DNA from 2 places in the Aestuariibius sp. HNIBRBA575 genome. Region 2 is predicted to be linked to the other one. Evidence: riboswitches for the same ligand, from Rfam matches in the RefSeq annotation. Region 2 holds a riboswitch; the other holds the start of a gene.
What was found. Region 2 has a riboswitch for thiamine pyrophosphate ahead of thiC (phosphomethylpyrimidine synthase ThiC). Riboswitches for the same ligand answer to the same signal wherever they lie in the genome.
Positions count from the first base shown of each region.

Region 1: linked by a shared signal. The riboswitch ahead of thiB (thiamine ABC transporter substrate binding subunit) and the one ahead of thiC (phosphomethylpyrimidine synthase ThiC) in region 2 are both predicted to bind thiamine pyrophosphate.

Region 1 is NZ_CP162414.1:3,188,647-3,204,069, forward strand. Features, by position in the region: gene AB1F12_RS16060 (outer membrane protein) at 1-340, opposite strand, end outside; gene petA (ubiquinol-cytochrome c reductase iron-sulfur subunit) at 592-1,155, shown strand; gene AB1F12_RS16070 (cytochrome bc complex cytochrome b subunit) at 1,168-2,505, shown strand; gene AB1F12_RS16075 (cytochrome c1) at 2,520-3,320, shown strand; gene AB1F12_RS16080 (ATP-binding cassette domain-containing protein) at 3,373-4,068, opposite strand; gene AB1F12_RS16085 (thiamine/thiamine pyrophosphate ABC transporter permease ThiP) at 4,055-5,584, opposite strand; gene thiB (thiamine ABC transporter substrate binding subunit) at 5,560-6,543, opposite strand; TPP riboswitch at 6,583-6,681, opposite strand; gene aroC (chorismate synthase) at 6,772-7,875, shown strand; gene AB1F12_RS16100 (HD domain-containing protein) at 7,859-8,521, shown strand; gene AB1F12_RS16105 (thioredoxin family protein) at 8,522-8,929, opposite strand; gene AB1F12_RS16110 (cytochrome c biogenesis CcdA family protein) at 8,942-9,655, opposite strand; gene AB1F12_RS16115 (DMT family transporter) at 9,713-10,588, opposite strand; gene AB1F12_RS16120 (HU family DNA-binding protein) at 10,750-11,037, opposite strand; gene AB1F12_RS16125 (AMP nucleosidase) at 11,177-12,658, opposite strand; gene ade (adenine deaminase) at 12,655-14,454, opposite strand; gene AB1F12_RS16135 (YciI family protein) at 14,550-14,864, opposite strand; gene AB1F12_RS16140 (SRPBCC domain-containing protein) at 14,878-15,321, opposite strand; gene AB1F12_RS16145 (ArsR/SmtB family transcription factor) at 15,344-15,423, opposite strand, start outside.
Region 2 is NZ_CP162414.1:2,414,488-2,429,910, reverse strand. Features, by position in the region: gene AB1F12_RS12225 (putative bifunctional diguanylate cyclase/phosphodiesterase) at 1-2,038, shown strand, start outside; gene AB1F12_RS12220 (putative bifunctional diguanylate cyclase/phosphodiesterase) at 2,300-4,612, shown strand; gene AB1F12_RS12215 (NUDIX hydrolase) at 4,783-5,250, shown strand; gene AB1F12_RS12210 (inorganic phosphate transporter) at 5,329-6,822, shown strand; TPP riboswitch at 6,979-7,100, shown strand; gene thiC (phosphomethylpyrimidine synthase ThiC) at 7,206-9,017, shown strand; gene AB1F12_RS12200 (FAD-dependent oxidoreductase) at 9,014-9,982, shown strand; gene thiS (sulfur carrier protein ThiS) at 9,951-10,148, shown strand; gene AB1F12_RS12190 (thiazole synthase) at 10,151-10,918, shown strand; gene AB1F12_RS12185 (thiamine phosphate synthase) at 10,932-11,525, shown strand; gene AB1F12_RS12180 (ThiF family adenylyltransferase) at 11,522-12,490, shown strand; gene AB1F12_RS12175 (hydroxymethylpyrimidine/phosphomethylpyrimidine kinase) at 12,487-13,233, shown strand; gene AB1F12_RS12170 (LysR substrate-binding domain-containing protein) at 13,236-14,144, opposite strand; gene AB1F12_RS12165 (SDR family NAD(P)-dependent oxidoreductase) at 14,279-15,067, shown strand; gene AB1F12_RS12160 (zinc-dependent alcohol dehydrogenase family protein) at 15,207-15,423, shown strand, end outside.

The DNA.
Region 1 (15,423 bases), 770 kb from region 2:
CCGTCAGGATGTTGACACCATCGGTAAATTCCAACGTGTCATAGCCATTGTCCGTGAGGGTGCTGTCGCTGGCGTAAACCTTGGAATGGCTGAAATCGATGCCATAGCCAAACCGATCATTGCGCCAGTATGTCCCCCGCAGACCATAATAGGGGGGCATTTCGAATGACCGCCCCAGCCATGCGGCCAGAAAATCCTCTTCTCCGATGACGGGATCATCGACAAAAACCCGCGAATGCGCCGCTTCTTGGGCACCGAGATAAAAGCTCAGCTCTACTTCGGCAAAGGCCATAGCAGGCAAAGAGGTCAGGGCAGTTGCAAGAGCGAGTCGCGTAAACATGGATTTTTCTTTCTGAAGGGTTGGGGTGAAAATAGGCCCTGCCCCCTGCGCAAACAAGCCATCAGGGGTGATGTTTTTGCATCAACGCGACGATTCGCCCCCGGTTGTATCCGATTCAACCCTATCTGCGCCCGAATGTCCGCTGGACTGACATGACTTTGCCCGTTAGACAGCCCCGAATGGGCCCTGTTTTCAGCGCCCGTCCGATACCTATGGGCCCAAAAGGCCTGGCAACCACGGAGATGCACCCAGTGTCACACGCCGACGACCATCAGGGCAGCCGCCGCGACTTCATCTACTACGCCACCGCTGGCGCAGGTGCTGTCGCCACTGGCGCCGCAGTCTGGCCGCTAGTCAACCAGATGAACCCATCCGCCGATGTCCGCGCAGCCGCGACAAAAACTGTCGACATTTCCGGGATCACACCCGGCACGCAGTTGACTGTTCTTTGGCAAGGTAAACCAGTGTTTATCCGCCGCCGGACAACCAGCGAAATCGAAGAAGCCCGTGCCGTTGATCTGGCTGATCTGTCAGATCAGATCGCACGCAACGGCAACGGCCCAGAAGGCGCGCCAGCAACCGATGAAAATCGTGCGTTGGACGAAGCTGGCGAATGGCTGGTTCAGATGGGCCTGTGTACGCACCTTGGGTGTGTGCCTTTGGGTGACGGCGCTGGTGATTTCCACGGCTGGTTCTGCCCATGTCACGGGTCGCATTACGACACGTCCGGTCGCATCCGTAAGGGTCCCGCACCTGAGAACCTCCCGGTTCCGGTCGCTGGTTTCCTTGACGAAAACACAATTCAACTCGGTTAAGGAGACGGTATCATGGCTGGTATTCCCCACGACCATTACGAACCCAAAACCGGCGCGGAAAAGTGGCTGCACACGCGGCTGCCAATCGTTGGTTTGCTATACGACACATTGATGATCCCCACCCCCAAGAACCTGAACTGGATGTGGATCTGGGGCATCGTGCTTGCCTTTACGCTGGTGTTGCAGATCGCAACCGGCGTTGTTTTGGTGATGCATTATACACCGCATGTTGATCTGGCCTTTGCGTCGATCGAACACATCATGCGCAACGTAAACGGCGGTCACATGATCCGGTATTTCCACATGAATGGCGCATCGCTGTTCTTTGTGGCGGTTTATGCGCACATTTTCCGCGGTCTGTACTACGGATCCTACAAGGCCCCTCGTGAAGTCACCTGGGTCATCGGCATCATCATGTTCCTTGTGATGATGGGCACAGGCTTTATGGGCTACGTTCTGCCTTGGGGTCAGATGTCATTCCACGGTGCAGCTGTGATTACAGGCCTGTTTGGCGCGATCCCATTTGTGGGCGAAGCGATCCAAACCTGGCTGCTGGGCGCGGGCGCTGTGGGTCAATCCACGTTGAACCGGTTCTTCTCGCTGCACTATCTGCTGCCATTCGTTCTGGTTGGCCTGACAATCGTGCACGTCTGGGCGTTCCACACCACAGGCAACAACAACCCAACTGGTGTTGAGGTGCGTCGCGGTTCCAAAGAAGAAGCCGAAAAAGACACACTGCCTTTCTGGCCTTACTTTGTGATCAAAGACCTGTTTGCACTGGCCGTTATCCTGACCGTCTTTGTGGCAATCGTTGGCTTTATGCCAAACTATCTGGGCCACCCAGATAACTACATCGAAGCGACCGCACTGGCGACACCTGCACACATCGTTCCTGAATGGTACTTCTTGCCGTTCTACGCGATCCTGCGGGCGTTTACTGCGGATGTTTGGGTTGTGATGCTGGTCGAATGGGTATCCTTCGGGATCATCGACGCCAAATTCTTTGGTGTTCTGGCGATGTTTGGCGCGATTGCTGTCATGGGTGCCGTGCCTTGGCTTGATACCTCCAGCGTGCGGTCCGGTCGTTTCCGTCCCATGTTCAAATGGTGGTTTGCGCTTCTGGCAATCGACTTCTTGGTTCTGATGTGGGTTGGCGCCATGCCAACAGACGGGATCTACCCGTACATCTCCTTGGTCGCATCGGCCTATTGGTTCGCATATTTCCTCGTGATCCTGCCATTGCTTGGCGTCATCGAGAAACCGCTGCCAATGCCAGCAACCATCGAAGACGACTTTAACGCCCATTACGGCCATTCCGGTGCAGAATCTTCTGCCACCGCAGCCGAGTGAGAAAGGAAAACATGATGTTCCGTACACTCACCCTCTCCGCGATTGCTGCGCTGGGCGTTGTTGCCGGTCAGGCCGCTATGGCCGCTGGTGGCGGTGAACAACATATCGAAGATTTCGCCTTCTCCTACGAAGGCCCCTTCGGCAGCTATGATCAGAACCAATTGCAGCGTGGCCTGCAAATCTTTACCGAAAACTGTTCGGGCTGCCATGGCATGCGCTATGTTCCAATCCGCACACTCGAAGATTTGGGTTACAGCCCTGAGCAGGTTCGCGAATACGCCAAAAACGTCGAAGTTTATGACGATGAAATCGAGGATTATCGCGCGGCAACCCCGCAGGATCATTTCCCCGAAGGCACATTCGCAGGCGCACCTGACCTGTCCCTGATGGCCAAAGCACGCGCTGGTTTCCACGGTCCCTATGGATCCGGCATGAGCCAGCTGTTCAACGGCATGGGCGGCGGTGAATATATCGCGTCGTTCCTGGCGGGTTACACCGGCGAAGACAAAACCGAAGCCGGCACAACGTTCTACGAAAACACCGCCTTTCCAGGTGGTTGGACCGCGATGCCGCCCCCACTTTATGGTGAGGATTTCGATTTTGCAGACGGTCACAGCAACGATCTGCACCACGAAGTGCAAGACATCGCTGCCTTCCTGATGTGGGCCGCAGAGCCCAAACTGGAAGCCCGCAAAACCGCTGGTCTGTCCGGTGTGATCCTGCTGACGATGTTGTCCGTATTGCTTTACGTGACCAACAAACGTCTGTGGGCCCCCCACAAAGCCGCGGCCAAGGCTGCTGCGAAAAAAGACTGATCCAAGCGATCTGAGTTAAAGGAAAGGCCCGCCATTTGGTGGGCCTTTTTCGTTAGGACGCGCGCCCCAGATAGGCATGAATGGCCGTGTCATCACTGTCGAAAAACGCTGGTGTTGCAATTGGGGCGGACGCGGTGCCTGCATCCACAAACACCACCTGATCGGCCACGCGACGTGCGTCTGCGGGATCATGGGTCACCATCACCAATTGCCGACCTTCGGTGCCCAAAACACGCACAAACAGGTCCAGCATTTCGTCCTTTAACCCCGGTCCCAGCGCGGAAAATGGTTCATCCAGCAACACCAATGGCTGGTCTTGGACCAAAACGCGCGCCAATGCAGCCCGGCTTTGTTGTCCACCAGACAGCGCATTTGGTTTACGGTCAGACATATCCGGCAAACCAACCTGTTTCAGCACGTCCTGCACCCGATTCCGCTGATCAGCCGACAGACGTTTGGCCGACATGCCCAGCCCAACATTCTGGCCAATGGTCAGGTGCGGAAACAGATTATTGTCCTGAAACAGCATCGCCACAGGCCGCGCACCCGGCGCCAAGCCCGCCAAATCGCGATCCTGCCACAGAATTTGTCCGCGATCTGGGATCAGGAACCCGGCAATCGCCGCCAGCAGCGTGGATTTTCCCCCACCCGACGGGCCGATAATCGCGGTGATCCCGCGATGCAGGGCAAAATTCGCCTCAAGGCGAAACTCACCCTGTTTCAGCGCCACTTGGTCAAGTTTCAGCATCCACACGTCCCCCGCGGTCAAATATCCAGAACATCGTCAGGCTTGCGGCCAACAGCAATAGACCCACGCCCGCCGCGGCCTCCATCCGATAGGCGCCCATCAGGCGATGCATCAACAGGGGCAATGTTTCGCCCCCGGTGCCCGCAAATAACGTGATGACGCCCAGATCCCCCATGCTCAGCGCGGCGGCCAGACCTGCGGCGAACCCCAGCGGGCGGCGCAATCTGGGCAGGATCACCCAGCGCAGGCGCGCCCAGCCCGTCAGGCCCAAACTATCGGACAATCGCCCAAATGTATGTTCCACATCCCGCATCGCCGGGGCCAAAACCCGGATCGCAAACGGCACGGATAGCATCGCATTCACCAACGCGGTCACGACCAAACCATAGGATAGCGGATTGGCAAATTCGCGGATAATCAGGAATAATCCGGTTCCCACAACCAAGGATGAAGACGCCAGCGGCAATACCCCGGCAAAGCCAGCGAACCGACCATTGTTTAACGCCAGTGCAAGGCTCAGCAGGATCGTCAAACCAGTTGACGCCAAGGCCACGCCGATAGACCGCATCAAGGCCGGCCAAACGCTGGCGGGCATCTGCAACATTCCGGTCAAACCGTTCAGGATCACCATGGATAAGGGCAGCAATAGAAACAGCGCAGCGGCGGTGATCCAGAAACCGTCCATGGCCTTTGATCCGTCCCAGCGATCCACCACACGGTCCAATCCCCCCGCCAGCCCATCTGGCGCGGCGATCCGCCATGCTAGCAGTGCTGTGATCGTGCATAATCCAACCTGCACCAGCGCCAACAATGCCGCGCGGCCCAGATCAAAATCAAACCGCAACGCCTGATAAATTGCCAATTCAACCGTCGTGGCGCGCGGGCCCCCGCCCAGCGCCAAGGCGACCGCAAAACTGCTCAGGCAGATCAGGAACACTACCAGAAACACACCCGGCGCAACGGCGCGCAACATGGGGCGTTCTAGCAATGGACCGATGGGGGCATTCAGGGTGGCCGCCAGCCTGAACCGTTCGGCGGGGATGCTGATCCAACCTTGGAGGATCATCCGCACCGCCAAGGGCAGGTTGAAAAACACATGGGCCAGCACCACGCCGTGAAACCCGTAAATCGACAGAGGCGGCAGCCCGATCCAGCCCAGCGCGTGGCTGACAATTCCGTTGCGGCCAAACACGGCCAGCAGGCCAAGGATGGCAACAATCACAGGTAAAATAAACGGTGCGCCCAAAAGGGTGACCAACAATCCGCGCCCGAAAAACCGACGCCGCGCCAAGGCGCGCGCGACAGGGATGGCCAAGCCGACGCTCAGGGCGGCGGATATCACGGCTTGGACAATTGTGAACCGGATCGCGGCCCAATCAGCCGCGCCCAGCCCTGTGCCATCTTCGGCGCGCAAAGCAACCGCCAATAGCGTCCCCAGCACCAATGCCACCAAGAGCAATGCTGCCAGGGTTCCCGGCCATTTAAGGCGGTTTATTGAGACAACGCTGCGCGCCATTCCTCAATCGCATCTGCCCGTGTTGCGGCGGCGTCCTCTGGGGACAGCAACAGCGCGGTTGCGGGCTGAACGAGGGTTTCAAACCCGTCTGGCAAACCATCCGCCGGGGTCACGGCTGGATACATCCAGTTCGTGGTTGGGATCACCGATTGGAACGCCTCAGACACCATGAACGCCATGAATTGATCGGCCAGTTCAGACTGATCCGTCTGGGCGATTTTACCGGCCACTTCGACCTGCATGTAGTGACCTTCGTCAAAGGCCCAAGCGACTTTGCCGGAATCTTCTTCTGCGATCAGGTGATAGGCAGGCGACGTGGTGTAGGACAAAACCGCGTCGGCTTCGCCTTCCAGAAACAGGCCATAGGCTTCGGACCAGCCGGACGTCACGGTGACGACATTGTCTGCCAAGGCTTCCCAGATGGCTTGGCTGTCATCGGGGTGTGCGGTTTGGACCCAGTGGACCAGCCCCAGACCGGGGGTCGAGGACCGCGGATCCTGGATCACGATTTTCAGATCGCTCACTGCCAGTTCGGTCAATGATGCCGGGGCTTCGACGCCTTCGGTCGAAACAAATGCGAAATAACCCCAGTCATAGGGCAGGAATTCAGCATCCGACCATTCGATCGGCAGGTCCAGATCAGCGGTCACGCCATGGGGGGCAAACAGACCTGTTTCACGCGCAGCGGCGGTCAGGTTGGTGTCGATGCCCAGAACAACATCGGCATCTGTATTGTCGCCTTCTAGCTGCACACGGGCCAGCAACGCGGCACCATCACCCGCGCCAACGAATTGCAGATCACAGGCGCATTCTGCCTCAAAGGCGGCTTCGATTGCAGGACCGGGGCCCCAATCGGACACAAAGCTGTCATAGGTGTATACTGTCAGAACAGGGGGCTCTGCGTGGGCGGCGCCCGCCATCAGAGCAAGTCCTGCGACACTCGTCAGAATATGCTTCATAACATTCTCCAAATGCGCCGGACGGAAGTGGGGCATTTGGACCATCCAAATTACCTTCCCTCCGCCGGTCTTAACCGGGTCAGGTTCTACGGGTTCGCGATTACATCTCAGCCATATCTGGCACCCCGAGGTAGCGACACGCATAGGATGGTTCTGTCCCAAGAGCAAGCAAATCCGCTTGAGAGCAAGGCCCGCGCCCGTTAGACCCAACCCAAAGGAGCCCGCATCATGAGCCTGAACAGCTATGGACATTTATTTCGTGTAACCACGTGGGGTGAATCCCATGGGCCCGCATTGGGTGCGACGGTTGATGGCTGTCCGCCGGGTGTGCCGTTGCGCGCGGATATGTTGCAGCACTGGCTGGACAAACGCCGCCCCGGTCAGAACAAAAACACCACGCAGCGCAACGAACCGGATGCGGTCGAAATCCTGTCGGGCGTCTATAATGACACGACCACCGGCACGCCGATCCAGCTGATGATCCGCAACACCGATCAACGGTCCAAAGATTACGGCGACATCGAACAGACATTCCGCCCCGGTCACGCTGATATCACCTATTGGCAGAAATACGGCATTCGCGATCCACGGGGCGGCGGGCGATCCTCGGCGCGCGAAACCGCGTCCCGTGTGGCCGCCGGCGGTGTGGCCCGCGAAGCGATCAAAGCGCTGGCGCCCAATGTAGAAATCACCGGTTACATGACCCAGATGGGCGAGAAAAAGATCGACCGGGATCGGTTTGACTGGGCAACCATCGCGCAGAACGATTTCTGGTGCCCCGACGCAAATGCTGCATCAGAATGGGAAGAGTACCTGCAATGGCTGCGCAAGGATGACCACAATTCGGTCGGTGCCGTGATCGAAGTCGTCGCGCGCAACGTCCCCGCAGGCATCGGCGCACCGGTTTATGGCAAGTTAGACACGGATCTGGCCGCTGCGATGATGTCGATCAACGCCGTCAAAGGTGTGGAAATTGGCGAAGGCATGGCCGCCGCTGCCCTAACGGGCCGTGACAATGCAGACGAAATTTTCATGGGGCAAAACGGCCCGCAATATGCGTCCAACCATGCCGGTGGGATCCTTGGCGGGATCAGCACAGGACAGGACATCGTTGTGCGCTTTGCCGTGAAACCAACGTCATCAATCCTGAGCCCACGCAAATCCATCCGCAAAGATGGCACCCCAATCGAGGTCGTCACCAAAGGACGCCACGATCCTTGTGTCGGTATCCGCGCTGTGCCTGTGGGCGAAGCGATGATGGCGTCGGTGATACTGGACCATCTGTTGCTGGATCGAGGGCAAACCGGGGGCGTTCGTGGCCCAATCGGCTGAAGCATTGCAAGCAGCGCTGCGAGATGTTTTGGCGCGTCATGGCGCGGACAGTGACGCTGCACATGACGTGGCCCATGCGGATCGCGTGTGGTTGAACGCAAAACACATCGCCGCTGGCGAAAACTTTGACGATCTACCCGCCTTGATGGCCGCCGCCTATCTGCATGATCTGGTGACATTGCCCAAGGATCATCCGGACCGCGCTCGTGCGTCCCAGATGTCTGCATCGGCGGCGCAACCGATCCTATTGGATCAAGGCTTTGATCCTGAGAAGATCGCAGCGATCCAACACGCCATCGCCGCCCACAGCTTTTCCGCCAATATCCCTTGTGACACGCCGCTGGCCCGTATTTTACAAGACGCGGATCGCATCGAATCCCTTGGCGCGATTGGATTGGCGCGATGTTTTGCAGTGTCCGGCGGGCTGAACAGGCCGCTATTTGACGGGCCGGACCCGTTTGCCACCCAACGTCCGCTGGATGATCGCCAATTCGCCGTGGATCATTTTAAGGCGAAACTGCTGCGCCTGCCGGACACTATGCAGACCAAAACGGGGCGCGACTTGGCCCAGAAACGCGCCAAAGTTCTGCGCGTGTTTTTGCAGAATCTGGCGGTTGAGCTGGGGCATGACGCCCCAGATTGGTGATCAACCAGCCGCAGCGCGGGCGATGTCCATCAATTCCTGAATCTGCGCCTGACTTGTTCCGGCGACGATCCGCCCTAGTTCCTGATCCCCCTTTAGCGCAACCAAAGTTGAGCGACGTGGAATATTCAGATCACGCGACAATTCGGAATCGCCGTATTGGTCCCAATCCACATTGATAAACGTGATTGCCGCGTCATAGCTGGGATCAGCGGCTTTCAGGCTTTGAATAACACGTTCCTGCGCACGACAGGTTGTGCACCAATCCGCCTTAAAGTCCAAAAACACCACATCCCCATCGGCCAGATGCTGTTGCACCAAACCGGGTGTGTAATTCAGCGGTGCGGCCCGCAAAATGGCCGGGGTGACGGCCAATGCAGCGCTCAGCGCAATAAAGTCACGACGTTTCATGAAACAACTCCTTTAAAACCGGACCGACAGGTCCTGAAGCCAAACCGGCATATGATCCAGCAGCCAGATTTCGGCATACTGATGAAGGTGGAACAGCAAAACCAGCCCCACAAAGATGAAAATCAGCGCCATGATGGGCCGGGACCTAACCGCCAAGGCGCGCAATGTATCACGTCGCGCGCGGATCGCGGATTGCGCGCCATAGCCCAGCACAACGATGATCGTGGAAATCCCCAACGCAAAGCTCAGCATGATCAGCGCCGCCCAAAGCAAGCTTTCCCCCATAAAGGCAAGCCCGATTGCGCCGCCCAATGTGGGGCCGACGCACGGTACCCAAACGGCGCCCAACAACGCTCCGCCCAGGGCTTGGCCAGGTAAGCCGCTGCGATCAATTTGATCCATGCCCTGATCCGCCCGACCCGATACGCCCGATGTCGCAAAGGCAAACCGTTCTGACAGGCGCGGCACCAGCATCACCAGACCGAACAGGATCATCGCCACGGCCCCAGCCTGAACCAACGTGTCTTGGGACAGGCCGATTTGGCGACCAAACACCGCCACGGCCATGCCAAACGCCACAAACGACACCGACATGCCCGCCGCCAAAGCCAAAGGCCCCCAGCGGCTGGCCTGTAACGCGCTGGCCAAAACAATCGGCAGCACCGGCAACACGCAGGGGTTAATCAGGGTCAACAGACCCGCCAGATATCCAAACACCAAATCCATGGGGGCAACCTGACGGATAGAACGCGCCCTGTCAGCCCACATTGCCCCAACGTGCGATCACATCCGCGTGGGACTTTGTTTCGACAATTGCACCGCCAAAATGCCGCCCGCGATGATGATCACGCCGACCACGTCCCATATACCCAGCCGTTCGCCCAGCAGCATCGATGCAATCAGCACGCCGAAAAATGGCGTGGCAAAATGATAGACCGATGCCCGCACCGTCCCGATCCGGCCCACCAACAGAAACCAGATAAATGTCGCCAACAATCCCGGCGCCAGCACCGTGTAGGTAAAGGAAGCGATCAATTGCCATGACCAAACCACGTCAAAATCTTCGAACAAGGCGGCTGGAATTGCCAGCACAAACGCCCCGACAAACATTTGTAGCCCAACCACCATCAACACATTGCCTCCGGCCCCACCGGATCGCACCGACAGAGTCGCAACCGACAGCGAAATCACTGCGATCACACATAGGATCACCCCCATCAGGTCAGCGCCGCCATTCATGCGGGCGCCCATGATCAGCGCGACCCCAACCATGCCAGCGACCAGACCCACGATGCCCATCGGCTTGATCGTTTCTTTGAACACGACCCAGCCAGCCATGGCGACCAAGAGCGGCATGGTCGAGGCAATGATCGCGGCCAGGGACGCTTCGATGCTTTGCATTGCGACGAAATTCAGGCCCAGATAAATCCCGTTTTGGCAGAACCCGAATATCACCACAGACCGCCATTGCCCGCGCGTCAGGTTCCAGCTTTGGCCCATGGCCTTGGCGATCAGCACGCCAATGATCCCCGCCAAAAAGAACCGGATCGACAGGGCTGTCAGGGGCGGTGCATAGGCGACAATGATCCGCGCCGACGTAAAGGCAGACGCCCAGATCAAGCCAAAGCTCAGGCCCATGAATACCGATTTGAAATCCATCAAAGTCTTCTTTGTGCTGGGATCAGGACACACGCCATCAACGTGCAGGGTTATCAGCGCGACCCTTTCGCATTCTTTGGGGAAACACAAACCACTACAGATCACAAAACGAAAAAGGCCGCCCAAAGGCGACCTTTTCCAATGTCAAAATACGTGGGCGATTAGCCGTTCACGCTGTCTTTCAGAGCTTTCGCAATGGTCATTTTGACCACTTTGTCTGCGTCTTTTTTGATCTGTTCGCCAGTGGCAGGGTTACGCACCATGCGCTCTGGGCGTTCGCGGCAATAGATTTTGCCAACGCCTGGCAGGGTCACTGCACCACCTGCGGAAACTTCGCGGGTGATCAGATTTGTGACTGCGTCTAGCGCTGCGGCTGCGGCTTTTTTGTCGCTGCCCAGATCTTCGGCCAGAGCGGCAACCAACTGTGTTTTTGTCATGGGTTTTGCCATGGTTTTAGTCTCCCTTACTGCCCGTACACTTGGGCCTCATGTCGCGTATGTAACGCAATGTTGTGTATGCACACAACGAATAGTAGATCAATGCAAGAGCAAAACGTGCATTTTGTTGGGGAAATTGACGAATTTGCCATCAAAGAAAGGCAGTTTCCTCAAAACTTCGCAGTTTCCGGCTGTGGATACGCTCCAACGGCATTTCGCGAAGATTTTCCATAGCTCTTATCCCGATCAGCAAATGCCGTGCAACCTGGGTCTTATAGAAATCTGAGGCCATACCGGGTAATTTCAGTTCGCCATGCAGCGGTTTATCGCTGACGCAAAGTAAGGTGCCGTATGGGACACGGAACCGAAACCCGTTTGCTGCGATGGTCGCGCTTTCCATATCCAGCGCAACGGCACGTGATTGGCTGAGCCGCTGAACCGGGCCGCTTTGTTCGCGCAATTCCCAGTTCCGATTGTCCACCGATGCCACCGTCCCGGTCCGCATCAAACGTTTCAATTCATAGCCGTGCAGTTCGGTGACATTTTCCACCGCATTTTCCAGAGCGATCTGAATTTCTGCCAAGGCGGGCACAGGCACCCAAACCGGCAGGTCATCATCCAGCACTTTGTCTTCGCGCAGATAGGCGTGGGCCAGCACAAAATCACCCAGCTGTTGCGTGTTACGCAGCCCGGCACAATGTCCAACCATGACCCAAGCATGCGGGCGCAAAACCGCGATGTGATCTGTTGCGGTTTTAGCATTCGAAGGCCCCACGCCAATATTGACCAACGTGATCCCGCCGCCATCGGCGCGTTTCAAATGATAGGTCGGCATTTGTGGCAGTTTTGACGGCACGGGCAGGTCCTGATCCGCTTGGGTGATCTCAACATTCCCGGTGCCCACAAAACTGGTATAGCCGCTGTTTGGATCATCCAATTGCTCACGCGCATAGGCTTCGAATTCTTCGACGTAGAATTGATAGTTGGTAAACAGCACATGGTTTTGGAAATGATCCGCCGCCGTGGCGGTGTAATGGGCCAACCGCGCCAGTGAATAATCCACGCGCTGTGCGGTGAACGGCGCCAAAGGGTGGGACCCGTCTTCGTAGGTGAATTCCAAGCCGTTGACGATGTCATCATGGGTGGTGGTCAGGTCAGGCACGTCAAACACATCACGCAGGGTGAACGACGCGGCCCCGTCCTGTGGCACCGACAAGTTAGTGTCATTGGCCACGGCAAAATGCACCGGCATCGGGGTCAGGGACGCGCCGATATAGACCGGCATCTGGTGGCTTTCGATCAGCAGGCCGATTTGCTGTTCCAGATAATGGGCAAACAAATCGGGGCGGGTGATCGTGGTGGAATAGGCACCCGGTTGGGACACATGCCCAAAGGACAGCCGATTATCCACATGGGCAAAGCTGGTCGTGGTCAGGCGAATTTCAGGGTAAAAAGCCCGATACCGCACACCCGGATTGCCATTGCTCAGCGCATCAGAAAACTTTTCACACAGGAACTTTGTCGCCGCATCGTATAGCTCAATGAGCCGCGCAACCGCCTTGGCCGGGTCGTTAAACGCTTCGTGTTCGCCAAATTCAGGGCTGTGGATCGCTGGGGCAGTTTCAGTATTCATTCTTCACCTTCAAACAAATCGGTCAGTTCAAATTTGGTCACGTCGACCAGTCCTAAATCGGATATGCGCAATTCGGGGATCACCACCAATGCCAACAAAGAATGCTGCATATAAGCGTTGTTCAGCGTACATCCGCATTGCGCCATCGCGGCGACCATCTGATCGGCCTTGGCAGCGACCTGTTGGGCAGGGCTGTCGGACATCAACCCGGCAATGGGCAATTCCACCAGCGCAATCTCAACGCCGTCTTTCCAGATGGTAATACCGCCGCCAACTTCGCCCAGACGATTGGACGCCAGCGCCATCATTTCGCGATCCGTGCCCACCACAATCATATGGTGGCTGTCATGGGCGACCGTGCTGGCCATGGCCATACGACCCTGATAGCCAAAGCCGCTGACAAATCCGTTTGTCACGCCACCAGTTGCACGGTGTCGTTCCACGAGCGCGATCTGGCAGGTATCCCCCTGCCCTTCGACGATGGTGTTCTCCACCGGCAATTCTGCGGTCAGCGCTTTGGTGGGGGCTTGGTTTTCGACCACGCCGATCACTTTGGCAGTGACAGCATTGGCCCCATTGGGCGCTTTGATTTCAAAGTCGGTGTCAGTCAGGGTTTTGCCCAGCCGAACGGTCTGACGCGCCATGTCTGGCCAATCGTAATGGGGGCAGGTAACCGTGATCTGGCCATTCTCAGCGATTTTGCGACCTCGTCCATATACCACATTAATGGGCAGTGTTTTCAGATCAGACGTCAAAATAACATCGGCACGACGCCCCGGCGCGATTGACCCCAATTCACGTTCCAGACCGAAATGGGTGGCCGTGTTCACCGTCGCCATTTGCAGCGCCACAATCGGGTCCAGCCCGCATTCAATCGCGTGACGCACAACCCGGTTCATATGCCCGTCATTGACCAACGTCGCGGAATGGCAATCATCCGTACACAGAATGAAATTGCGGGGATCCAATCCCTTTTCGGTCACCGCGGTGATCTGGCTTTCGACGTCATACCATGCCGATCCAAGCCGCAGCATCGATCGCATCCCCTGACGGACACGGTCAATGGCGTCGCTTTCGCGGGTGCCTTCGTGATCATCCGCAGCACCACCCGCCGCATAGGCATGAAACGCCGGCCCACGATCCGGCGATGCGTAATGCCCGCCCACGGTTTTGCCTGCATTCATGGTTGCGGCCATTTCTGCCAGCATCTGTGGATCGCCATTGATCACACCGGGAAAGTTCATCATTTCGCCCAGCCCAATGATGCCCGGCCACGCCATAGCCTGCGCCACATCATCAGCGGAAATTTCAAACCCGGTGGTTTCCAATCCCGGCGCAGAGGGCGCACAGGATGGCATTTGGGTGTAAATATTCACCGGCTGCATCAAGGCTTCGTCATGCATCATCCGCACGCCATCCAACCCCAGAACGTTGGCGATTTCATGGGGGTCGGTGAACATCGTGGTTGTGCCATGCGGGATCACAGCGGCGGCAAATTCCGCCGGGGTCAGCATGCCGCTTTCGATATGCATATGCCCATCACACAGGCCGGGGATCAGGTATTGACCGTCAGCCTCAATCACCTCGGTGTTTGCGCCGACACAATGATCCGCATTGGGGCCCACATAGGCAAATCGACCATCGGCGATGGCCACCTGCCAACCGTCCAGCACTTCGCGGCTTTGTACGTTCACAACTTTGCCGCCGCGGATCACCAGATCCGCCGCATCGCGACCCGCTGCGACGGCGACCAAACGGGGGGCAACCTGTGCCCAAGATTTTAGGGTATGTTCCATTTCCGAATATCACCCGAGTTTTGCAACAGACGCAAGACACTGTGTGACATTCTGTCAATTCCCGGCACGATTTTGCGCCGCGCCGGGAATATCGCTTACATTTCTATGACTTCGCAGACTTCCACGCTGCCGGACCCGTCTTTGACCATGGGGCAACCTTTGGCCATGTCACAAGCGGCGGCGTGATCCGGGGCGGACACGATGGTGAAACCAGACAATGGGTTGGCCCCGCCATCCTCTGCCACACCGGCGGCGCTGACCGTGTTGGATTTACCCGCAGGTCCGCCGCCATGCTGAACAGCGTCGCCCATGGATCCGTACCATGCGTTCCATTCGCCCATGACTTTTTCCACGTCAGCCGGGTCCGAAGGGGTGCTGCCCCCGTGATATGCAAAGATGAAATTTGGCATGTCTCTCTCCCTTTTATGCGTCGACCACACCGGCCAGACGTTCCAGTTTGCGCAGGGTCGATGTCCAACCCTGATTGTGATTATGCGCCGCCTCTTGGTCGGGCAGATCCACGTGGTTTAGCTCAAACTTGGTGCCGCCGTTTAGCGCGGGCACCAGTTTGATCGTCACGTGGCTTTCGACCCCTCGTCGATCGGTTTCGTCATGCCATGCCCATGTAAACCCGATGGAATTTGGCGCATCCACATGGGTCACATGACCGGATACTTTGTAATTCTGCCCCTCGGCATTGGTCATCACCGACATCCAAGGACCCGTCTGTTCAAACGACAGGTCATGCTGGGTGATGGTCATGGATTCAGGTCCCCACCAATCCATCAAATGTTCGGTTTTCGACACATAGGCAAATACGGTTTCCACATCCGCCTTGAACACACGGCTCATTGTGAGATTGGGCATTTGGTTCCCCTTTGGTTTCGTTCTAATCCAGTGCCGCTGCCAAACGATCCAGTGACCCGGCCCAGAATGTCTGATGATCCATGGTCCATTGGTGGATGGCGC
Region 2 (15,423 bases):
CGTGATGATCAGCGTCTTTGTCATAGCGGTCATTTTTTTCAATGTGCAAACCCAAGTGGAACTGGTCCGTGAACGGCTGGATCTACGGTCACAACAATTGTTGCGATTGGGGTTAGAAGTGTCCATGCCCTACCTGATCGAAGGGAGGCCGGGAGAGCTTGAAGCCATATTCGAAGAAATCAGCAATCAGCCCGACGTTGAAAGGTTCTATTTGCTGGACGAATACGGGACTTTATTGGTGGATGGGTCCGATGTGGAAATCGGTGGATTTCTAGCGGAAATTGATGACCCGTTGGCACGTCAGGCCTTTGATCAGAAAGAGCAAATTCGCATTGTCGCAGATAATATCGAGAGTATCGCCCATCCCATCGTCTTGGGCCATAACACGTATGGTACCATGCGGCTTGATGTGCGGCTGGACACGCTGCGCAATGAAATCAGAACGGTTTGGGTTCGAAACGCCATTCTTGGCGGTGTGTTCATTTTCTTAGGTATGACAATCAGCATCATATTGGCGCGCAGGTTGACCGAACCGTTGATCCATTTGACCCAAGTTACCGAACGCGCCGCTGCCGGGGATTTGAACCAAACCATTGATGTTCAAACCAATGACGAAATCGAAAGTTTGGCACATTCTTTTGAAACGATGCTTGTAACGATGCGGGGCTCAATCCAGCAAATTCATAGGCTTGCCTATATAGATAAGCTGACGGAAATCCCTAACCGGGCTTGGTTTAGTGATCAGCTTGAACGCGTCACGGTGGCAGCCGCGATGCGAGGTGAACGTTTCGCGATCATGTTCCTTGATGTCGACAACTTCAAAACGATCAATGATCGACACGGGCATCATGTGGGGGATGCGTTGTTGGTTGCCTTATCAAAACGGTTAACCCACTGCGTGACCGATTTGGGGCTAGAGGCTGCGACGATAGACCAACCACGCGGGTTAACCCAAACATCGGCGTTAATCGCCCGTCTCGGCGGGGATGAATTTACACTGATTTTGCCCGAACGCTATGCCGAACGTGTGGCCATAGGGATCGTTAATTCAATGAAAGTTCCAGTGGATACAAAGCAAGTGTCCATTACCGTGACGACCAGTATCGGGGTTGGCGTTTTCCCGGTGCACGCCCGATCTGCGAATGACCTGCTAAAGGTTGCGGATGCCGCAATGTATCAAGCGAAACAAGCCGGTCAGAATTGCTATCAATATTACGATGAGAAACTGCACGAAGAGCTTCTGAGCGTTAGTCAAATCCAAAACGAGTTGCGGACCGCGATCGAAGAAGAGCAGTTTGTTTTGTATTTGCAACCTCAGTTTGATGTCAAAACCGGGGATGTTTCTGGCGCAGAAGCGTTGGTACGTTGGAACCACCCGGAAAAGGGGCTTCTTACGCCGGATGTATTCCTACCGGTTGCGGCCAGTTCTGGCCTGTTGCCGTTTATCGGTCGGGAAATTACCCGACTTGCCATTTCCATCGCCAAGGATATCCAGGCTATTGCGCACAAAGACTTTGTTCTTGCGATAAACCTTTCTGTTGAGGAGTTGTTGGAACCCGATTTTGTTTCTGATTTGGTTGATCTCATTCATCAAACTGGGGTCGATCCAAGTGGTCTAGAGATTGAGATTACCGAAAACACTGCGATGTTTGATAACGATGCGGCTGTGTTTAACATCGATCTTTTGCGTTCGATCGGGGTGCGGCTTGCCATTGATGATTTTGGTGTCGGGTTTTCGAATTTGGCGCGTCTTAAAAACCTCGCTTTTGATACATTAAAAATCGACAAAAGCCTGTTGCCGGGAATGAACGGGCGCAGTGACGCCAAAAAGCTGTTTAACACGATCCTCGAATTGTCACGTGTCGTTGACGCAAATGTGGTTGCTGAGGGGATAGAAACGCAGGAACAGCTCGCATTTCTACGCACAACGCATTGTCAAAACTTTCAAGGATACCTTGGTGGTCGTCCGGTGACGGCAGGTGATTTCATTGTTTGGTTAAACAGACAATCAAACTGTAGTTTCACGAATGTCGTCTGATCTGTGGTCGCAAAACCAACACGCCACAAACCTGTTTTGCGCACACAAAACCAGTTGTGAAAATTTTTATCCTTTTACACGCCAAGCCATTTGAAAAAAACTGGATAGTTTCCAGTTGATTGAACGCATACTTAATCAAATTCTGCGCACTCTGAGGTGGAAATACCTCATTGTTCTTTGTTGTGCCACGATCTGGAAAAGTAAGCTCAAATGTTAGCGCGGGTGCGATCCTCTTTTCGAATACGCTTGTTGCTTGGAGTCTTGGCTCCGATTTTTGTGTTGCTATGTGCGGGCTTCGTTTTCGACATCCTTAAACTACGCAATCAATATGAACAGGTATTGCAGCGACAGGCCAACTTGTCCGCCCAATTGATTGGGCATTCGGTCATCGCACCGCTTAAAAATGCTCAGCTTACTCAGGTCGATGAACTTGTGCGGGAGGTGTTGCACGGCGGATCAATCGCTAGAATTGAGATTATCCGCCCTGATGCATCTGTTGTCACCAGCCAGTCAGCAGAGGGGATAGTTCCCGATGCCACGCATCTAACAGTTTCACATGTTCTGACCGCTGACGAAATCGGGCAAATAGTCCCCTTGGGGGAATTATTTGTCACCTTGAATGCGCATGAAAATCACTCGAATTTTGTCGAAGCAATGTATCAAAAGGCATTGATTTGGCTTGCTTTTCTGATCTCCATTGCTGCTATTTTGTTTGCGATATTATCAAAACTTTCTCAGCCATTGGTGTCTTTGACAGAGGTGATTTCCCGAATAGGATGCGAAGATATCAATGACCCGATCCCTGGTTTGGGCCGCAGAGATGAAATTGGGATGGTTGCGCTTGCGATTGATCAGTGGCGCAAAAATGAGGCAGAGGTAACAAGTCTCAGGGCACAGGATAACGAATATGCCCGTCGCGACCGGCAACGAATTGGGCGGGCGCTGGCCTCTACGCGGGACGCGGTTTTGCTTATGGATGAAACCGGGCTCGTGGTTTTTTGCAATGACAATGCAACCGAATATTTCCGCGGTGCCTATGTCGGGGAATTGTTAGACGCAAAACAATGGCTTGATACAAATGCTGCGCGCAAAGTCACCGCTGCCATCAACACAAAGTCCAACCTTCAATTTGAAACCAAAGTGAACCCAAAACACGAGTCTGGCGATTTGAATATGTATTTGCGTTGTGGACCTATTCAGGACGAAAACGGGGGGTTCTTGGGGACAGTTATTCTGGCGACAGATTATACCGAACAGGCGCGTCAAACCAAACGGGCGAAATATCTGTCAGAACATGACAGTCTGACCGGCTTAGCAAATCGTCGGCTAATGGAAGAGACCCTTAATGAATGGGTGCATGTCGAAGAGCAGGACACGTCGATTCTGTTGGCGGATTTAGACGATTTCAAGCTGATTAACGATACGCTTGGGCATTTTGTCGGGGATTCACTGTTACAGCATATTGCAAAGATTTTTTGTTCCCGCATTGGCGATCAGGATCTGGCGGTGCGTTTAGGGGGGGATGAATTTGCAATCTTAGCAAAAGGGAAAAACAGCGAGGAACGTTTGGTCGAGATTGCTAGACAATTGATCGAAGAATTGAGCCATCCACAGCAGGTGGATTGGCGAACTTTGCACACCGGGTTAAGCATTGGAATTTCTCATGTTGAGGCGTCAGAATTGAGTGCACTGGATGGGGTGCGCCGCGCGGATTTGGCTCTCTATGAGGCGAAAAATAGTGGGCGAGGCAGGTTCAATGTGTTCCACACAGATCTAGAAGCGGTCGTGAATCGTAAATCATTGCTTGACGCAGAGTTAAGAAATGCATTGAAAAACAACAGTATTTCTGTGGTCTATCAAATGCAAACGGATTTGCGGACCAAACAAATCATTGGGTTTGAAACGTTGGCACGGTGGGTTCATCCAACGATGGGCCCGATTTCCCCGCAAGAGTTTATCCCCATCGCCGAGGAATCTGGATTGATCGCGGATTTAACCTATCAGGTCATGATTCAGGCGTGTCAAACGGCCGTAGAATGGCAAGAAATGGGATTTGAAGGGCGTATCGCAGTGAACATGTCACCCAAATTGTTCGGGGCGCAAATTGATGAGTTTGTGAGTGATTGCCTATTGATCACAAATTGCCCTGCTTCTGCGATCGAAGCGGAGATAACGGAAACCGTGGTTCTGTCAAATGGATCCTCCGCGTTGCAAGAAATTGAAGCTTTACAACGGCTTGGGGTCACAATTGCGCTGGATGATTTCGGGATGGGGTATTCGTCGTTGAGCTATCTGCAGAAATTTCCGGTGGATAAAATTAAGGTTGATCGGGCCTTTGTTTCCAAGATGCCAGAATCCGCTGAAACCCGTGCAATTGTAACGGCGATCACTGATTTGGGCCATGCGTTGAATATGCAAGTCACCGGCGAAGGGGCCGAAACCGAGGAACATCGCGATTGTCTGCGTGCGTGCCATGTTGATTTCCTGCAGGGATATGTGGATGGCAAACCCCTGCCTAAGGAACAGGCGACGGAATTGCTGCAGAAAAGTTTGTGGCAGCGAAAAGTGTCTTAGCACTTGGCCCATGCAACAGTAACAAAGTCAGATTTCAGCCGACCAGACATTCGGGTTTTTGTCCGTCATTTAGAGATTGGATAAAGCAAATGTGAGGCTCATTTGAGTTTTGTAAAACATTTCCATATATTTAGAACAGCAGACAAAGAAAAAAATCAGGCGGAACGAAAATGAAAGCTGTTTTGAGTGACCTGTGGACAGAGTTCGTCCACCCGATGTTACAGCGGCCCAAACGTATTCAGTTTGCGGCGCTGTGTTATCGCACAGAGAAGTCTGGACGCAAAATCTTGTTGATCACCAGCCGGGATACGGGGCGGTGGATCATCCCCAAAGGCTGGCCAATTGCCGGTACGACATCTACCGAAACCGCGCTGCAAGAGGCGTGGGAAGAAGCGGGTGTAAAATCTGGCGATCCAGAAAAGCGTGCATTGGGGTCTTATACCTATGACAAAGGGATGAAAGCCGGTTGGACCCAGCCGGTTAAAACCATGGTGTATTCCGTTGCGGTCACCCAAATGAGTGATGTTTTTCCAGAAGATAGCCAACGTCACCGTGAATGGTTCAGCCCCTCAGAGGCGGCTAATCTGGTGCAAGAGCCTGAGCTGAAAGAGCTGCTTATCAACTTTGGTCAAAGCTAGAATGCGGCGCCCGTTTATTGAGTAAACGCGGGTAATCTGTTAACGGCGTTCCCAGACATATTTGGGCAGGGGACCGCAATGACGAAAAACGACTATGAGCCGAGCCATTTGGACACACTAGATCGTGATCTTGGGCGCTTTTCGAATTTAGAAACGGCCACAACCTATGTCTCACGCCCCCTGGTTGGGCTGGGCGTGTCGCTTGTTTTCATCGTCATTGCGGGTTTGCTGGCGTTGATCCTGTTTGGCAAATCCAGTGATACGTTCATTGTTGTCATTGCCGCCGGTTTTGGGGCCTATATGGCGCTGAATATCGGTGCAAATGATGTGGCCAACAATATGGGCCCGGCCGTTGGGGCCAACGCATTGACTATGGGTGGCGCCATCGCCATCGCCGCAATATTTGAAAGCGCGGGCGCCTTGCTTGCTGGGGGGGATGTTGTTTCGACCATCGCCAAAGGCATTATCGCACCAGAAAGCATGCAAACCGCAAATGTGTTCATTTGGGCCATGTTGGCGGCGCTTTTGTCGGCGGCTTTGTGGGTGAACTTGGCGACGTGGATTGGTGCGCCGGTTTCCACCACCCATTCCGTCGTCGGCGGCGTGATGGGGGCCGGGATCGCAGCGGCAGGGTTCGCTGCGGTGAACTGGCCAACGATGTACAAAATTGCCGCCAGTTGGGTGATTTCCCCGGTTCTAGGGGGCGTCGTTGCAGCCCTGTTTTTGTGGTTCATCAAGGCCCGCATCGTGTACCAGGACGATAAAATTGCCGCCGCTCGCAAGTGGGTGCCGGTTCTGGTGGGCATCATGGGGGGCGCGTTTGCCGCTTACCTCGCGCTCAAAGGGCTCAAAAAGATCATCAAAATTGACATCCAATTGGCGTTGTTGATCGGGCTTGGGATGGGGATTGCGATTTGGCTGGTGATGATCCCGGTCATTAAAAAGCAATCGATCGGGCTGGAAAACCGCAACAAATCATTGAAGGTTTTGTTTGGGATCCCGCTGGTTGTGTCCGCGGCACTGCTCAGCTTTGCTCATGGGGCAAACGATGTTGCAAACGCCGTTGGCCCCTTGGCGGCGATTGTTCAGGCTTCTAAATCGGGCAACTTTACCGACGCGATTTCCATCCCGTTATGGATCATGGTAATCGGGGCAATCGGGATTTCGTTTGGTTTGTTCCTGTTTGGGCCAAAACTGATCCGGATGGTGGGCAACCAAATCACCAAATTGAACCCAATGCGGGCCTATTGTGTGGCCTTGTCAGCGGCGATCACGGTGATTGTGGCCAGTTGGTTGGGCCTGCCTGTTAGCTCTACGCATATTGCTGTGGGCGGCGTGTTTGGGGTCGGTTTTTTCCGTGAATGGCATACGTCCCGGCAGATGAAAAAGCGCCGGATCGCCATGCCTGATGTGCCGCAACAGCCCAAAGAGGAACGTCGCCGCAGAAAGCTGGTGCGCCGGTCGCATTTCATGACAATTATTGCGGCTTGGGTCATTACGGTCCCGGCGGCGGCGTTGCTGTCGGCCCTGATTTTTCTGGTTATCAAAACCATGATGGGCGGCGCTGCATAAACGTCTAAACCACATCATTACAATCAAAGACCCCGTCACATTCCTGTCGGGGTCTTTTTATTTCGTTATATTTCATATGCTTGTGGTCCGAATTGCGCGGGCATCATAGGCCGTTTGGAAATTTCCCTTGCGTCAATTCCGCAGAATGTCTAGCCAATAAGCACGCGGGGGAGTCCCAACTGAGGGACTGAGAGGCGGATAGCAGCGTAGCTGTAGTGTCGCGACCCTTTGAACCTGACCCAGTTGATACTGGCGTAGGAAGCTAAGGGCGCATCCCACTGAAATTGGGCCTGCATCCTGACAAAGGTGATGTGTGGCATCGCCCGTTTCCCAAGCCGAAATTCATCTGGTGTCTTTTTGAGTTACGCTTGAGGAGCACCAAAATGAACGTCCCTAATCCTAAAATCACCACGGGTGAAATGCCCGCTTCGCGCAAGATTTACGTCAAAGGCACAATCCACCCGGATTTGCGTGTACCGTTGCGCGAAATTTCGGTGCATCCCACCGCAGGCGAGGCGCCGTTGCCGGTATATGACGCCTCTGGCCCCTATACCGATCCTGCAATTTTGACCGACATTCAGCAGGGGCTGGCCCCGTTGCGGCGGGACTGGATCATCGCGCGCGGGGATGTCGAAGAATACGAAGGCCGCGACATTATCCCTGCAGATAATGGGTTTGTCGAAGGCAGCCATCTGACCCCGGAATACCCGGTAAAACCCACGCCGCTGCGCGCCAAGGATGGGCAGGCCGTGACGCAATTGGCCTATGCCCGCGCCGGTATCATTACGCCAGAAATGGAATTTATCGCCATTCGCGAAAACCAAATGCGCGACGCAGCTGTTGAGCCGCGCGATGGCAACGATTGGGGGGCCAACATTCCCGATTACGTGACGCCCGAATTTGTCCGCTCAGAAGTGGCCGCCGGCCGCGCGATTATCCCTGCCAACATCAACCACCCCGAAATTGAGCCGATGATCATTGGCCGCAACTTCTTGGTGAAAATCAACGCCAATATGGGCACGTCTGCGGTGTCGTCTTCGATGGAAGAAGAGGTCGACAAAATGGTCTGGTCGATCCGTTGGGGCGCCGACACGGTGATGGATCTGTCCACGGGGCGCAACATTCACAACACCCGTGAATGGATCATCCGCAACAGCCCCGTGCCGATCGGGACCGTCCCGATCTATCAGGCGCTGGAAAAGGTGAACGGCATCGCCGAAGACCTGACATGGGATGTGTTCCGCGACACCTTGATCGAACAGGCCGAACAAGGCGTGGATTATTTCACCATCCATGCCGGTGTGCGTCTACATATGGTGCCGATGACGGTGGACCGCGTCACTGGGATCGTGTCGCGCGGCGGGTCGATCATGGCCAAATGGTGCCTGCATCATCACAAAGAAAGCTTCCTCTATGAGCATTTCGAAGAGATCTGCGACATCTGCCGTAAATACGACGTGTCGTTCAGTCTTGGGGATGGGCTGCGTCCGGGGTCGATTGCGGATGCCAATGACGATGCGCAATTTGCCGAATTGGAAACGCTGGGCGAATTGACCAAAATCGCGTGGGCCAAGGATTGTCAGGTCATGATCGAAGGCCCCGGCCACGTGGCCATGCATAAGATCAAGGAAAACATGGACAAACAGCTGGAATGCTGTGACGAGGCACCGTTTTACACGCTTGGGCCGCTGACCACGGATATCGCGCCGGGTTATGACCACATCACCAGCGGTATCGGGGCTGCGATGATTGGCTGGTTCGGCTGCGCGATGCTGTGCTACGTGACCCCCAAGGAACATCTGGGTCTGCCGGATCGGGATGATGTAAAAACCGGGGTGATCACCTATAAAATCGCGGCTCATGCGGCGGATTTGGCCAAAGGATTGCCGGGTGCGCAACGCCGTGACGATGCGCTGTCACGGGCGCGGTTCGAATTCCGTTGGGAGGATCAGTTCAACCTGTCCCTTGATCCCGACACGGCCCGTGAATTCCACGATCAGACCCTGCCCAAAGAGGCGCACAAAGTCGCGCATTTCTGTTCCATGTGTGGGCCGAAATTCTGTTCGATGCGGATCAGTCACGACATCCGTGCCGAAGCACAAAAAGAGGGCATGGAGGCCATGACGCAGAAATACCGCGAGGGCGGTGACCTGTATATGCCGGTGTCTGATGTGCAATCCGAGCCAGCGGAATGATCACCATCGCCGGGGCCGGTGTGGCCGGGTTGGCTTGCGCTTTGGAATTGGCAAAACGCGGCCGGTCCGTCACGATCTATGAAACCGGCAATGGGCCATCGGACAACAAATGTTCATGGTTCGCCGGTGGCATGCTGGCCCCATATTGCGAAGGTGAATCCGCCGAAGATGTCGTCGTGCAACTGGGGATGGGGGCCGTTGATTGGTGGGATGACATCACACCGGTCAATCGGTCTGGGTCGCTGGCCGTCGCCCAACCCCGGGACCGCGCGGATCTGTCCCGGTTTGCGCGGCGCACTACAAAACATCAGTTGATAAACGCGGATCAACTGGCTGAACTGGAACCGGCCTTAACGGGGCGGTTCACAAATGGCTTGTTTTTCAAAGACGAGGCGCATCTTAATCCACGTCGCGCGTTGATTGATTTGACCGATCGAGTTTTGGCGCTGGGCGTTGATATTCGGTATGGCACACCCGCCCCGGATCACGTTGATGTTGATTGTCGGGGGCTGGCGGCGGATCAGCCGGATATGCGTCCGGTGCGCGGCGAAATGGCCATTCTTTATGCGCCAGACGTGACGATCACACGCACGGTTCGTCTGCTGCATCCACGTATTCCGCTCTACCTCGTGCCGCGCGCGGGGGGGCAATATATGGTGGGGGCAACCATGATCGAAAGTGACCGCACTGGGGCCATTACAGTGCGATCATTGTTGGAATTGTTGGGGGCGGCATTTGCCTTGCATCCCGGTCTGGGCGAGGCAGAGGTGATCGAAACCGGGGTCGGATTGCGGCCCGCATATCGCGATAACATCCCGCGTGTCACCCGCCATGGCGATACCTTCCATGTGAACGGGCTTTATCGACATGGGTTTTTATTAGCCCCGGCTTTGGCTGCGCAGCTTGCGGCGCATTTTATTCAGGAAAACGCAGATGAACATCACAGTGAACGCTGTTCCGCATAACGTGACAGCCACAATATTGGCCGAAATTCTGGTTGAGCTTGGCTATGCAAACCCGGCTACGGCCACCGCCCTAAATGGGCAATTTGTGCCCCGCACTGCGCGCGATACCGTGCGCGTTAGCGACGGCGATCAGCTCGAAATTCTTGCCCCAATGCAAGGAGGCTAGTCATGCAGATTTACGGCACCGAAATTCAATCTCGGCTTTTGTTGGGGACCGCGCAATACCCATCCCCGGCCATTTTGTTGCAAGCGATCGAGGCCAGCGAAACCGACATCGTCACAGTATCCCTGCGCCGTGAAACCGCGGATGGATCCGGGCGTGGCTTCTTTGCGGAATTGCAAAAATCCAACTGCCGAATTTTGCCAAACACCGCCGGATGTCACACCGCCCAAGAGGCCATCACAACCGCGCAAATGGCGCGTGACGTGTTTGAAACCAACTGGATCAAACTCGAAGTGATCGGCCATTCCGACACATTGCAACCCGATGTGTTTGAACTGGTCAAAGCGGCGACGGAACTGGCCGCTGATGGGTTCCAAGTGTTTCCCTATACGACAGATGATTTGGTGGTAGGCGAAAAACTGATCGATGCGGGCTGCGAGGTTTTGATGCCTTGGGGGGCTCCGATCGGATCAGGGCAGGGGTTGCGCAACCCGGATGCGCTGCGCGCGATGCGGGCCCATTTCGTGGATGTTCCGCTGATCGTGGATGCCGGAATAGGCCGCCCATCTGACGCTGCCATGGCGATGGAATTGGGGATGGATGCGGTGCTGCTGAACACGGCCGTCGCCAAGGCGGGCAACCCGGTAGACATGGCCGCAGCGATGGCGATGGCGATCAAGGCAGGACAGTTGGGGTATCAGGCCGATCCAATGGAACCACGCGACATGGCTGTGCCGTCCACTCCGATTTTGGGAATGGCCGTTCTGGCCTAAAGGGAATTTCTATATGGAAAAGTTCTACCTGATTGTTGGGCATGTAAACCGGCTGGAATTGCTGATCCCGCATGGGGTGAAATTGGTGCAATTGCGGATCAAAGATCAGCCAGAGGATGAAATTCGCCGTCAAATCATCCGGGCACGCGATCTATGCGCCGTTTACGGAACGCAGTTGGTGATCAATGATTATTGGCAGGCCGCATTGGATTTGCGATGCCAATTTATTCATTTGGGCCAAGAGGATATGGACAATGTCGACTTTGCCGCCTTGCGTCGGGCGGGGGTCAGATTTGGCCTATCAACCCATGACGAAGCAGAGCTGGACCGCGCGATGTCATATGATCCGGCATATGTGGCATTGGGGCCGGTTTATCCAACCTTGTTAAAGGAAATGAAGTGGGCACCGCAGGGGCTGGACCGGGTGCGGCGCTGGAAATCCATGGTTGGAAACACGTCCTTGGTTGCGATTGGCGGGCTGACGCTTGACCGGTTGCCGGGGGTTTTTGCCGCTGGGGCCGACAGTGCCGCCGTGGTGACCGACATTCAACAATCCCCAACCCCAGAAGCGCAAACTCAGGCTTGGGTTCAGGCCTGCGCGTCATGAACCGATATGCACGTCAGATGATTTTGCCCGAGATTGGGCAAGCAGGGCAGGATCGGCTGCGCGATGCCCGTGTTTTGGTTGTCGGCGCGGGCGGGCTTGGCTGTCCGGCGCTGCAATATCTGGTTGGGGCCGGTGTGGGGCAGATCACGATCATAGATCCCGATCATGTCGAAGAAACCAATTTGCACCGCCAGCCATTGTTTAAAATGTCCGATCTCGGAACGCCCAAGGCAGAGGCAGCGGCGGCCCATTTGCAGGCGGCCAATCCCGATGTTCACCTTCGGGCTTTCGTCGCGTCCCTCAATCCGGGAAACGCATCTGATTTGGTGCGCAACTCGGATGTGGTTGTTGATGCTGCGGACAGTTTTGCAGTGTCGTATATCTTATCTGATACCTGCCAAGATTTGGGCGTGCCTTTTGTGTCGGCCAGTGCGTTGGGGTTCACCGGATATGTCGGCGCATTTTGCGCGACGGCCCCTTCATTGCGCGCCGTGTTCCCGGATTTGCCCAGCCGCAGCGCAACCTGTGCCAGCGTTGGGGTTTTAGGGCCGGTTGTCGGCACCATCGGCGCAATTCAGGCGCAAATTACGTTGCAGATATTGCTGAAACTTGATCCAAGCCCGCTGGGGCAGATGACCCGCATTGACCTGCAAAACCTGCGGTTCGGGGGATTTGATTTCCGTTCAGCCCCAGAGCCAGAAACACAAATCCCGTTCATATCAACATCTGCAATTACCGCCTCAGATCAGGTGGTTGAGCTGCGGGATATGTCAGAGTTCTCCGATAAAATCGCCCCCCAGGCACAGCGCATTGACGTGGCCGATATCGACAGGTTTCAGCCGGAACAGGATCGCCGGGTCGTTTTGGTCTGTGCCACGGGATTGCGGGCATGGCGTGCTGCAAATATGTTGATCCAGGCCAATCATACGAACCTTGCTCTGCTCGCCGCGCGGGCCAATTCATGACCTCCGTTTTATGTATCGGGGGCACCGATAGCAGCGGCGGCGCAGGGCTTTTGCGTGATGCTGGTGTCGCGCAGGATTTGGGATTTGTGGCCAAACCCGTAGTGACCTGCGTGACGGCGCAATCCAATTTTGCAGTGCATCAAATATTGCCGATGCCAACAGATCTGATCACAGCGCAAATAGACGCGGCGTTTGATGACACGCCCCCAAAAGCGGTCAAAATAGGGATGGTTGGCGGGGCTGACATGGCCGGTGCAATTGTGTCCGCGTTGCGGGGCCGGGACATTCCGATTGTGTTTGACCCGGTGTTAAAGGCCAGCTCTGGGGGGGAACTCTCTGATCAAAATGGCCTGCATTCTCTGATCGCGATCAGCACGTTGGTCACGCCCAACGCGATCGAAGCAGCGCACTTAACCGGGATAAAAGCCGAGGCAGACCTCGCGGGTCCCACAGCCCAAGCTGAGGTTTTGATGAAAATGGGTGCGCATGCGGTGATGATCAAAGGCGGGCATATTCAGGGGGACATTTGCAGTGATCGCTTGTTTTTCCGCGATAAATCCACGTCATTTGATGCGCCGCGCCTGTCACAAAACCGTCGAGGGACCGGATGCACCCTGGCCAGCGCGATTGCGTGTAATCTGGCCGCGGGTTACCCCTTAACCCAGGCATGCGCGCGCGCCAAAACATATGTGCACAGATGGATTGCCAGTGCGGAGCCCAACTTTGGGTCTGGCGCGACCTGAGATCACTCTTGATCCCAGACCGGGTTTTTCCCGATGTTTTCCAACAGAAAGTCGATCAATACCCGCACTTTGGCGGATAAAACATTGGCCTTGGGATAGACCAACCACAGTTTCGATGAATCCGACATCACATATTCCGGCAAAACGCGGATAAGCGATCCGTCGCGCAATTCCTGATGCACACTCCAGAGAGAATTTATCGAAATTCCGGCACCTGCCATCGTAACCAGTTTCTGGCATTGCCCATCATCAATGGTCATGCGCCCGGACGCCGCGCGTGGATCAAACACCGCAATCTGTCCGTCGTCGCGCGCCAATGGGCGCGGGGTCTGATTGGCAAATGCGATCAGGTGATGGGTGTTCAAATCATCCGCGCATTCTGGCACTCCAAGTTCGGCCAGATATCCCGGGGACGCGCACAGAACCCGAACATCATCGGCCAATTTACGTCCCTTTAGGCTGGTATCTTCCATCGCAGCATTTCGGATCGCCAGATCAAAACTGCCTTCGATCAGATCAAAGCGGCTGTCTGACAGGCGCAAATCAAGCATAATGTCCGGATATTTGGCTAGAAATTCCGGTAGGATCGGCGCGATATATTGCTGTGCAAAGGTGCTGGGGGCGGTGAAGCGCAAGGTCCCGGTAGGGGTTGCCTGACCTTGCCCCAATGCGGCGCGGGCGGCCTGTTCCTGGGCCAACATTTCGCGTGCAAAGGGCAGAAATTCGGACCCTTCCAGCGACAGGGCCACCTTGCGAGTTGATCGATGCAGCAGGTCCGCGCCCAATGTGTGTTCCAGCTTGGCCAGCCGGGCACTGGCAACCGCAGGGGCAAGCCCAAGTTCACGCCCCGCCGCACTGATATTAAGCTTTTCCGCCGCTAAAACGAACAGGCGCAGGCCATCTGTGTCCATCGATTATATCCAAATTCAGAATTATCTTTCGTAAATTGGGTGGTTTTTATTGAAATATCAATGGTTAGTTTGGCGATGTGGGTGGGTGTTTGCGGCATGCGTCCAGCCAAAATCCAACCCCAAAAGGAAATCACATGACCAAAACGATACTAATCACCGGATCGACGGATGGGATTGGCCTGCTGACAGCGCAAAAACTATCCAATCTGGGGCATCTGGTTCTGTTGCATGGGCGCAATCAGGCGAAATTGGACGCGGCGGCGGCGACTATGACTGGGCCTTGTGAGAAATACGTCGCTGATTTGTCGAACCCACAGGACGTGACGGACTTGGCTCGTGCGATCCGCGAAAATCATGCGCGATTGGATGTGGTGATCAACAATGCCGGGGTGTTCAAAACGCCCGCGCCGCGCCTGTCGCAGGGGGTGGATCTGCGGTTTATGGTGAATACGTTTGCGCCTTGGGTGCTGACGCAGGATTTGTTGGCGATAATGCCCCGTGACGGTCGGGTGGTGAACCTGTCCTCGGCGGCGCAAGCGCCAATTGATGTGGATGCGATGAACGGGCAGGGCAGGCTGGACGATTTCGCCGCATATGCCCAAAGCAAATTGGCCATCACAATCTGGACGCAGGAATTGGCCCGAACCTTGGTCGATGGTCCGATGGTGGTTGCGGTCAATCCGGGGTCGTTATTGGCCTCAAAAATGGTCAAAGACGGGTTTGGGGTCGCAGGGAATGACCTAAGTATTGGGGCTGATATCCTGTCTGTGGCGGCATTGGATGCCTCATTTGAAAATGCCAACGGAGCGTATTTTGATAATGATTCCGGCCGTTTCGTCGACCCACATGCGGCAGCGCAGGATGTAATCCACGTGCGGGCGGTAATGGATGCAATTCAGGAAAACGTCGCGCGTTTGTTCTGATTGGGCCCCCCATATCCCAAGCGGGCTATGGGTCGGTTATTATATGCAATACCCGAATTTTGAACTTAGATTCTGCCGGATTTACCTGAAAAACAATCGGGATAAATAGAGCTCAGGATTTACTTTCAGGAGCTAAAAAATGAAATCTATGAGCTTGAACGCCTATGGCGCGGATGCAGAATTTGTCGCCACAGAGGTTGAAATGCCAGTTGCCGGGCCGGGTCAGGTGATCGTGCAAATCGCGGCTACCAGCGTGAACACCGTTGATACGATGATCAAAACTATGGGTCAGGATTTGCCTTTGTCGCCAGAATTGCCCGCGATTTTGGGGATGGATTTTGCCGGAACCATCACGG